3 regions of the Streptomyces sp. NPDC086147 genome follow, and region 2 is predicted to be linked to each of the others. Evidence: riboswitches for the same ligand, from Rfam matches in the RefSeq annotation. Region 2 holds a riboswitch; each other region holds the start of a gene.
The links. Region 2 has a riboswitch for thiamine pyrophosphate ahead of thiC (phosphomethylpyrimidine synthase ThiC). Riboswitches for the same ligand answer to the same signal wherever they lie in the genome.
Positions count from the first base shown of each region.

Region 1: another riboswitch for thiamine pyrophosphate. It lies ahead of thiO (glycine oxidase ThiO); the one in region 2 lies ahead of thiC (phosphomethylpyrimidine synthase ThiC).
Region 3: another riboswitch for thiamine pyrophosphate. It lies ahead of AB0398_RS04410 (thiamine ABC transporter substrate-binding protein); the one in region 2 lies ahead of thiC (phosphomethylpyrimidine synthase ThiC).

Region 1 is NZ_JBFBJO010000006.1:722-3,990, forward strand. It holds gene AB0398_RS15355 (FAD-dependent oxidoreductase) at 1-1,087, opposite strand, end outside; TPP riboswitch at 1,181-1,293, shown strand; gene thiO (glycine oxidase ThiO) at 1,291-2,529, shown strand; gene thiS (sulfur carrier protein ThiS) at 2,526-2,765, shown strand; gene AB0398_RS15370 (thiazole synthase) at 2,771-3,269, shown strand, end outside.
Region 2 is NZ_JBFBJO010000003.1:175,583-178,851, forward strand. It holds gene thiC (phosphomethylpyrimidine synthase ThiC) at 1-1,592, opposite strand, end outside; TPP riboswitch at 1,586-1,732, opposite strand; gene AB0398_RS08875 (YibE/F family protein) at 1,804-3,228, shown strand.
Region 3 is NZ_JBFBJO010000001.1:931,803-935,071, reverse strand. It holds gene AB0398_RS04415 (iron ABC transporter permease) at 1-575, opposite strand, end outside; gene AB0398_RS04410 (thiamine ABC transporter substrate-binding protein) at 614-1,708, opposite strand; TPP riboswitch at 1,790-1,900, opposite strand; gene rlmN (23S rRNA (adenine(2503)-C(2))-methyltransferase RlmN) at 1,930-3,036, opposite strand; gene AB0398_RS04400 (phosphatidate cytidylyltransferase) at 3,117-3,269, opposite strand, start outside.

The DNA.
Region 1 (3,269 bases), on a different contig from region 2:
CCGGCACCCCGGCGCGCAGCCAGAGCACCGACCAGGCCTCGTCCGCCGGGTCGCCGCGCCACAGCAGCTCGTCCGCGCCCGCGTGGTGCCCCGCGTACTGGACGAAGCGCCCGAACTGCTCGGACCAGAAGTACGGCACGGGGTCGTACGGCCCGGTGCCGGCGCCCGTGATCGCGGCGGCGACCGCGCGCGGGCCCTGGAGGGCGTTGTCCCAGTGGTGGACGAGGAGGCGCTCGCCGTAGCGGGCGGAGGGGAAGGAGGCGCAGTCCCCGACCGCGTACACGTCGGGCAGGGAGGTGCGCAGCCGGTCGTCGGCGGTGACGGCGCCGCTCGGGTCGAGGGCGATGCCCGAGCCGGCGAGCCAGCCGGTGGCGGGGCGGGCGCCGATGCCGACGACGACGGCCTCGGCGGGCAGTTCGCGGCCGTCGGCGAGGAGGACCCGGCCGGGTTCGACGGTGTCCACGCGCGCGTGGGTGAGGAGTTCGGCGCCGTTCGCCCCGTACCACTCGGCCATGGGGGCGGCGACCTCGGCGGGCAGGGTGCCGGCGAGCGGGAGGTCCGCGGCCTCGACGACGGTGACGGCGCAGCCGGCCGCGAGCGCGGCGGTGGCGAACTCGGCGCCGATCCAGCCGGCGCCGACGACCACGACGGTGTGGCGGCGCTCCAGGACGGGCCCGAGGCGCACGGCGTCGTCGAGGGTGCGGAGCAGGTGGACGCCGGGGACGCCCTCGGAGCCGGGCAGGGTGACCGGGTGGGCGCCGGTGGCGATCACCAGCGTGTCGTACGGGACGGGTCCGGCCTCGGTGTCGACCTCGTGGTCGGCGGCGCGCAGTCCGGTGACGTCCACGCCGAGCCGGAGTTCGACGCCGAGCTCCTCGAAGTCGACCTCGAAGGCGGAGTCCTCGGCCTTCCCGAGGAGGACCGCCTTGGAGAGCGGGGGCCGGTCGTAGGGCTGGTGGGGTTCGGCCCCGAGGAGGGTCACGGGGCCGGTGAAGCCCTGCTCGCGGAGGGCGACGGCGGTCTGGACGCCCGCCATTCCGGCGCCGACGACCACGACGCGCCGCTGGGTCTGCTTCTGCTCGCTCACACGGCCACCTTACGTAACTGACGGCCCGTCAGGTGGGGTGGGGGTCGCGGCCCCCTCGTGACGGACGCGGGGCGGAAGCTAGTCTGGCGGGCGTAAAGCACTCGCGGGAGCCCGGACGCACCGGGCTGAGAGGGAGGCTGGCCGGCCTCCGACCGTACGAACCTGATCCGGGTCATGCCGGCGAAGGGAGGGGCTGGACGCCCATGCGTTCTTCCGACGATGCACAGGGATCCTCCGGCGCGGGAGGGGCTTCCGGCGCACGGGGAGCCTCCGACGGCCGAAGGGCCTTCGACGTCCTCGTGGTCGGGGGCGGGATCATCGGCCTGGTCACGGCCTGGCGGGCCGCGCGGCGCGGGCTGAGCACCGCCGTCGTCGACCCGGAGCCGGGCGGCGGGGCCGCGCGGGTCGCGGCCGGGATGCTCGCCGCCGTCACCGAGCTGCACTACGGCGAGGAGACCCTGCTCGGGCTCAACCTCGCCTCCGCCGCCCGCTATCCGGCCTTCGTCGCCGAGCTGGAGGAGGCCACCGGGCTCGACGTCGGCTACCGCGCCTGCGGCACCCTCGCCGTCGCCCTGGACGCCGACGACCGGGCCCACCTGCGCGAGCTGCACGCCCTGCAGACCCGCTGCGGGCTCGCCTCGGAGTGGCTGAGCGGCCGCGAGTGCCGCCGTCTGGAGCCGATGCTGGCGCCGGGGGTGCGCGGCGGCCTGCGGGTCGACGGCGACCACCAGGTGGACCCGCGCCGGCTCGCCGCCGCGCTCGTCGTCGCCTGCGAGCGGGCCGGGGTGGTCTTCCACCGGGCCCTCGCGGAGCGCCTGAGCGTGGTGCGGGACCGGGCGCGCGGCGCGGTCCTGGCCGGGGGCGGGGAGCTGGCGGCCGGGCAGACCGTGCTCGCGGCGGGCAGCCTGAGCGGGCGGCTCGCGGGGGTGCCGGACGAGGTGCTTCCGCCGGTCCGCCCGGTGAAGGGCCAGGTCCTGCGCCTGCGGGTGCCGCCCGCGTACGCCCCCTTCCTCTCCCGGACCGTCCGGGCCGTCGTCCGCGGCAGCCACGTCTACCTGGTGCCCCGTGAGAACGGCGAGCTGGTCGTCGGCGCCACCAGCGAGGAGCTGGGCTGGGACACCACGGTGACGGCGGGCGGGGTGTACGAGCTGCTGCGCGACGCCCACGAGCTGGTGCCCGGCCTCACCGAGCTGCCGCTCACCGAGACCCTGGCCGGGCTGCGCCCCGCCTCGCCGGACAACGCGCCGCTGCTCGGCCCCACCTCCCTGCCCGGCCTGCACCTGGCCACCGGCCACTACCGCAACGGGGTGCTGCTGACCCCCGTCACCGGCGACGTCATGGCCGAGGTGCTCACCACGGGCGCCCTGCCCGACGAGGCCCGCCCCTTCACGCCCCGCCGTTTCTCCCCCGCCCCTCCCGCACGTCAGGAGCAGCCCGCATGAGCGCGAACCCGCCCGCCGACGACGCGACCACGACCGTGACCGTGTCCGTGAACGGGGAGGCGCGCGAACTCTCCGGCCCCGTCTCCCTCGACGCCCTCGTGGCGACCCTGACCGCGGCCCCCTCCGGGGTGGCCGCCGCCGTCAACGAGACGGTGGTGCCGCGCGGCGAGTGGGCGTCGACGCGGCTCGGCGACGGGGACCGGGTCGAGGTCCTCACCGCGGTGCAGGGGGGCTGAGCGCGATGTCCGACGACGTGTTCGTCCTCGGCGGTACGGAGTTCTCCTCCCGCCTGATCATGGGCACCGGCGGCGCGCCCAGCCTCGACGTCCTGGAGCGCTCCCTGGTCGCCAGCGGCACGGAGCTGACCACGGTCGCCATGCGGCGCCTGGACCCGACCGTGCGGGGCTCGGTCCTCTCCGTCCTGGACCGGCTCGGCATCCGGGTCCTGCCCAACACGGCGGGCTGCTTCACGGCCGGCGAGGCGGTCCTGACCGCCCGGCTCGCCCGGGAGGCGCTCGGCACCGACTGGATCAAGCTGGAGGTCGTCGCCGACGAGCGGACCCTGCTGCCGGACGGGGAGGAGCTCCTGAACTCGGCGGAGACCCTGGTCGACGACGGCTTCACCGTCCTGCCGTACACCAACGACGACCCGGTCCTCGCCCGGAAGCTGGAGGACGTCGGGTGCGCGGCGATCATGCCGCTCGGCTCCCCCATCGGCTCCGGGCTCGGCATCCGCAACC
Region 2 (3,269 bases):
AGCGTCTCGTCGTGGAACTCGCGCGCGGTGTCCGGGTCGAGGGCCAGGTTGAACTGGTCCTCCCAGCGGAACTCGAAGCGCGCGTCCGAGAGCGCGTCGTCCCACTCCTGCGCGCCCGGGTGCCCCTTGGCGAGGTCCGCCGCGTGGGCCGCGATCTTGTACGTGATGACACCGGTCTTCACGTCGTCGCGGTTGGGCAGGCCCAGGTGCTCCTTGGGCGTCACGTAGCAGAGCATCGCCGTGCCCCACCAGGCGATCATCGCCGCGCCGATGCCGGAGGTGATGTGGTCGTACGCGGGCGCGACGTCCGTGGTCAGCGGGCCGAGCGTGTAGAACGGCGCCTCCTCGCAGATCTCCTGCTGGAGGTCGATGTTCTCCTTGATCTTGTGCATCGGGACGTGTCCCGGGCCCTCGATCATCGTCTGCACGTTGTGGCGCTTGGCGATCGTGTTCAGCTCGCCGAGCGTCCTCAACTCCGCGAACTGGGCGGCGTCGTTGGCGTCGGCGATCGAGCCGGGGCGCAGGCCGTCGCCGAGCGAGTACGTGACGTCGTACGCCGCCAGGATCTCGCAGAGCTCCTCGAAGTGCGTGTAGAGGAAGTTCTCCCGGTGGTGCGCGAGGCACCAGGCGGCCATGATCGAGCCGCCGCGCGAGACGATGCCGGTCTTGCGGCGCGCGGTGAGCGGCACGTACGGCAGGAGCACGCCGGCGTGCACGGTCATGTAGTCCACGCCCTGCTCGGCCTGCTCGATCACCGTGTCCTTGTAGATCTCCCAGCTCAGCTCCTCGGCCCTGCCGTCGACCTTCTCCAGGGCCTGGTAGAGCGGCACGGTGCCGATCGGCACGGGGGAGTTGCGCAGCACCCACTCGCGGGTGGTGTGGATGTTGCGGCCGGTGGACAGGTCCATGACCGTGTCGGCGCCCCACTTGGTCGCCCAGGTCATCTTCTCCACCTCCTCCTCGATGGAGGAGGTGACGGCGGAGTTGCCGATGTTGGCGTTGACCTTCACCAGGAACCGCTTGCCGATGATCATCGGCTCGATCTCCGGGTGGTTGACGTTCGCCGGGAGCACGGCCCGGCCCGCCGCGATCTCCTCCCGCACGACCTCGGGGGAGACGTTCTCGCGGATCGCGACGTACTCCATCTCCGGCGTGATCTCGCCACGGCGGGCGTACGCGAGCTGCGTCACCGCCTGGCCGGAGCGGCCCCGGCGCGGCAGGCGGGGGCGGCCGGGGAAGACCGCGTCGAGGTTCTTGAGGCCGCCGCCGCGCGGCGAGGTGTGCTTGATGCCGTCGTCCTCGGGGCGGGCCGGGCGGCCCGCGTACTCCTCAGTGTCGCCGCGCGCGATGATCCAGTTCTCGCGCAGCGGCGGCAGGCCCCGCCGCACGTCGGTGTCGACGGTGGGATCGGTGTACGGGCCGGAGGTGTCGTACAGCGTGACGTCCCTGCCGTTGGTGAGGTGCACCTGACGGACCGGCACCCGCAGGTCGGGGCGCGAGCCCTGGACGTATCCCTTGTGCCAGCCCGGCGTGCGCCCGGCGGACTGGTCGTTCTGGTCGGAGGCAGGCGTGCGTGCGTCCTGAATGGTCATGAGACCGATCTCCCTACGCCGGCATTACCCGGTAACAGGTTCGGCGGTCGGCGCAGCCTCCTCCCGTACGTACATCGGTACGCGCGTACGGTGATCAGCGCCCTCTCAGCCCGGTGCTCCGAGCTCCCGCGTGTGCAAAGGTGTCACCACGCTAGCGCCATCCCGGGCGTGCTGAACAGTGGGCCCCCGCCGTTCTTGCGATGATCGGTCGGTGACTTCCCCCCAGCAGACCCCCGAGCCCCACGACCACTCCCACGGCCCGGACCCGTCCCACGGCCATGGATCCGGCGGCGGAGCAGGGCACGGATCCGGGCACGGCCCCGGTCATGGAGCCGGACACGGGCACAGCCACAGTCACGGGCCCGCCGCCCCCGTCTCCCGGCACCTGCGCAAGGTCATCGCCGCCGTCCTGGTCCCCTTCGCCACCGCCGTCCTGGTCGGGCTCGCGGTCCTGTGGCCCGGCGGCGCCCCGCCGCACGAGCGCACCGGCGTCGGTTTCGACCGCCAGACCGAACAGGGCAAGGTCGTCTCCGTCGAGCAGGTCGACTGCAAGGTCGTGAACGCCGGTCAGGTCCCACCGACCGGGGACACCTCGACACCGGAGGGGCGCGAGGCGGTCGAGGCCCAGCAGGGGGACTGCAAGAGGGCGAAGATCGAGGTCACGACAGGAGCGAACAAGGGACGCGAGTTCACCGAGATCGTGCAGCCGGGCGCACCGCGCCAGCTGGAGGAGGGGCAGGGCGTGGTGGTGGCGTACGCCCCCGACGCCCCGTACGACCTCCAGTACTCGGTGACGGACGTAAACCGGAAGGTGCCGTTGGCGGTGCTCGCCGGCATCTTCGCCCTCGCGGTCGTGGCGGTCGGGCGGATGCGGGGGCTCATGGCCCTGGTCGCGCTCGCCGTGAGTTTCCTGGTGCTGATGTTCTTCATCCTGCCCGCGATCCTGCAGGGGTCGAACCCGCTGGTGGTGGCGGTGGTCGGGTCGAGCGCGATCATGCTGATCGCGCTCTACATGTGCCACGGCCTCTCGGCCCGCACCTCGGTCGCGGTGCTCGGCACGCTGATCTCGCTGCTGCTCATCGGGCTGCTCGGCTCGCTCTTCATCGGCTGGGCGTCGCTCAGCGGCAACACCGACGACAACACCGGCCTGATCAAGGGCCTCTACCCGGACATCGACATGTCCGGTCTGCTGTTGGCCAGTGTGATCATCGGTTCCCTCGGTGTGCTCGACGACGTGACCGTCACCCAGACCTCGGCCGTCTGGGAACTGCACCAGGCCGATCCGAGCATGGGGCCGCGCGGCCTGTACCGGGCGGGGATCCGGATCGGCCGCGACCACATCGCCTCGGTCGTGAACACGCTGGTGCTCGCCTACGCGGGCGCCGCCCTGCCGCTGCTGCTGCTCTTCTCCATCGCGCAGAGCAGCATGGGGACGGTGGCCAACAGCGAGCTGGTGGCCGAGGAGATCGTCCGGACGCTGGTCGGCTCGATCGGTCTGGTGGCGTCCGTGCCGGTCACCACGGCGCTCGCTGCGCTGGTGGTCTCCGCCGACCGCGCGGAGGGCGTCGACCGCCCGGGGACCGGCGGCCGGAAGCCCTCGTCCGCGCGGGGCGGACGCCGCCGCCGCGCCAAGTGACGCGCACGGTCCGTTCGTACGGTGCGTGCACGCGGCCTGCG
Region 3 (3,269 bases), on a different contig from region 2:
AAGAGGAAGACCATCAGGGACGCCGCCGACACGGCCGGGACGAGCGCGGGCAGCGTCACCGTCCGCCAGGCCGTGAAGCGCGAGGCGCCGAGGACCCGGGCGGCCTCCTCCTGGCGCGGGTCGAGCTGCGACCAGAGGCCGCCGACGGTCCGGACGACGACCGCGTAGTTGAAGAAGACGTGGGCGAGGAGGATCGCCCACACGCTCGTGTCGAGCCGCAGCCCCCACAGCTCGTCCGTGAGCCCGTTCCGGCCGACCAGGGCCAGGAACGCCGTGCCGACCAGGACGGTGGGCAGCACGAACGGCACCGTGACCACGGCCCGCAGGACGCTCTTGCCGGGGAAGTCGAAGCGGGCGAAGACGTACGCGCCGGGCAGGGCGACGAGCAGGGTGAGACCGGTGGAGGCGAGCGCCTGCCAGGCGGTGAAGCCGAGCACGTCCAGGACGTCCGGCCGGGACAGCACCTCGCCGATCCGGCCGAACCGCCAGTCGCCGCCGGGCCGCAGGCCCCGGTCCACGATGGACACGACGGGCCACGCGAAGAACACCGCGAAGAACGCGACAGGCAGGGCCATGAGCCCGAGCCGCGCCGCGTTCCCGCGCGGGTCGCGCCTTACTTCAGGACGAGCGACGACCACTGCTGGATCCACGCGTCACGCTTCTCGGCGATCTTCCCGGGCTCCATCGTCTCCGGCTTCTCCACGACCACGCCGTGCTTCGTGAACAGCTCTGGCAGCACCGCGCCCTTCGCCACCGGGTTCACGAACATCTGGAGCGGCATGTCCTCCTGGAACTTCTTCGAGATCAGGAAGTCGATCAGCGCCTTGCCGCCCTCGGGGTTCTTCGCCCCGTTCAGCAGGCCCGCGAACTCGGTCTGCCGGAAGCAGGTGCCGGTGGAGACGCCGGTGGGCGCGACCTTCGGCTGCGGCTCGCCGTACAGCACCTCGACCGGCGGGCTGGAGGCGTACGACACGACGAGCGGCCGGTCGCCCTTGGCCTGCTTGCCGCCGGCCGAACCGGAGAACTCCTGGTTGTAGGCGAGCTCCCAGCTGTCGACGGTCTTCACGCCGTTGGCCTTGAGCTTCTTCCAGTAGTCCTGCCAGCCGTCGTCGCCGTACTTCGCGGCCGTGCCGAGGAGGAAGCCGAGGCCCGGGGAGGACCGCTCCGGGTTCTCGACCACCAGCAGGTCCTTGTACTCCGGCTTCGCCAGGTCGTCGAAGGTCACCGGCGGCGCCAGCTTCTTGTCGGCGAAGTACTTCTTGTCGTAGTTGACGCAGATGTCGCCGGAGTCGATCGGGGTGACCCGGTTCTCCTTGTCGAGCCGGTACTCCGCCGGGATCCCGTCCAGGCCCTTCGCCTCGTACGGCACGAAGATGCCGTTGTCGAGGGCGCGGGACAGGAGGGTGTTGTCGACGCCGAAGAAGACGTCGCCCTGCGGGGAGCCCTTGGTCAGGATCTCCTTGTTGACCGCCTCGCCGGCGTCGCCGGCCTTGAGGACCTTGACGGTGAACCCGGTCTGCTTCGTGAACTCGGCCAGCACCTCCTTGGAGGCGTTGAACGAGTCGTGGCTCACCAGCGTCACGGTCTTCGGCGCGGGCGTGCCGGTCTTGCCGGCGGCCTCGCGGGCGTCGTCGGTGCCGCAGGCGGCGAGGGTCGTGACGCCCAGCGCCGCGACGAGCGCGACGGCGGCCGTCTTCTTGATGCTCACTGAGATTCCTCCTGGGGGTGACCAGGAAGAGACGCGGCCCCGCCCGCGGCCGGCGGACCGGGCGCGGGCAGGGCGCAACAGCTTGAGTTACGACCGAACTTCCTACCCAGAATGACCTGGGCGAGGTTCAGAGGGTCTGCGGTCTGACGGACACCGCACTCTCAGCGCTGTGGCGCTCCCCTGTCGGAATATGGAGATGTGTTCGAGCTCAGGGTACAAGCTCAGCGCTCGGCGGCGGCCAGCTGTCCACAGGCACCGTCGATCTCCTGACCTCGGGTGTCCCGCACGGTCACCGGCACGCCGTGGCGGGCGATCGCCTCCACGAAGGCCTTCTCGTCCTCTGGGCGCGACGCCGTCCACTTCGACCCGGGCGTCGGGTTCAGCGGGATCAGGTTGACGTGGACCCGCTTGCCCTTGAGCAGCCGGCCGAGCAGGTCGCCGCGCCAGGCCTGGTCGTTGATGTCCCGGATGAGGGCGTACTCGATGGAGATCCGGCGCCCGGACTTCTCCGCGTACTCCCAGGCGGCGTCGAGGACCTCCCGGACCTTCCAGCGCGTGTTGACGGGCACGAGGGTGTCGCGCAGCTCGTCGTCCGGGGCGTGCAGGGAGACCGCGAGCCGGCACTTGAAGCCCTCGTCGGCGAAGCGCAGCATCGCGGGCACGAGTCCGACGGTGGAGACGGTGATGCCGCGCTGGGACAGGCCCAGGCCGTCCGGCTCGGGGTCGGTGAGGCGGCGGATGGCGCCGACGACCCGCTTGTAGTTGGCGAGCGGCTCGCCCATGCCCATGAACACGATGTTCGACAGGCGGGCCGGGCCGCCGGGGACCTCGCCGTCGCGCAGGGACCGCATGCCGTCGACGATCTGGTGCACGATCTCGGCGGTCGACAGGTTCCGGTCGAGACCGGCCTGTCCGGTCGCGCAGAACGGGCAGTTCATCCCGCAGCCGGCCTGCGAGGAGATGCACATGGTGACCCGGTCCGGGTAGCGCATGAGCACCGACTCCACGAGCGTGCCGTCGTGCAGCCGCCACAGGGTCTTGCGGGTGGTGTCGTCGTCGCACGAGATGTGCCGCACCACGGACATCAGGTCGGGCAGCAGCTCCCCGGCCAGCTTCTCCCGCGAGGCGGCCGGGATGTCGGTCCACTCGGCGGGGTCGTGCGCGTACCGCGCGAAGTAGTGCGTGGACAGCTGCTTGGCGCGGAAGGGCTTCTCGCCGATCGCGGCGACGGCCTCCTTCCGCTCGGCGGGCGTGAGGTCGGCGAGGTGCCGCGGCGGCTTCTTGGCTCCGCGGGGGGCGACGAAAGTGAGTTCTCCGGGCTTGGGCATGGTGCTACCAGTGTCGCAGAGATACGAAGAGGGACCCGCCGTCCTGTGGACAACGGGCCCCTCGACCGAGGAAACGCAGGTCAGCCGGTGCCGACGAACAGCGCGAGCAGCAACCACACCACCGGCGCCGTCGGCAGCAGCGAGTCCAGCCGGTCCATGATGCCGCCGTGGCCGGGCAGGAGCGTGCCCATGTCCTTGATGCCCAGGTCGCGCTTGATCATCGACTCGCCGAG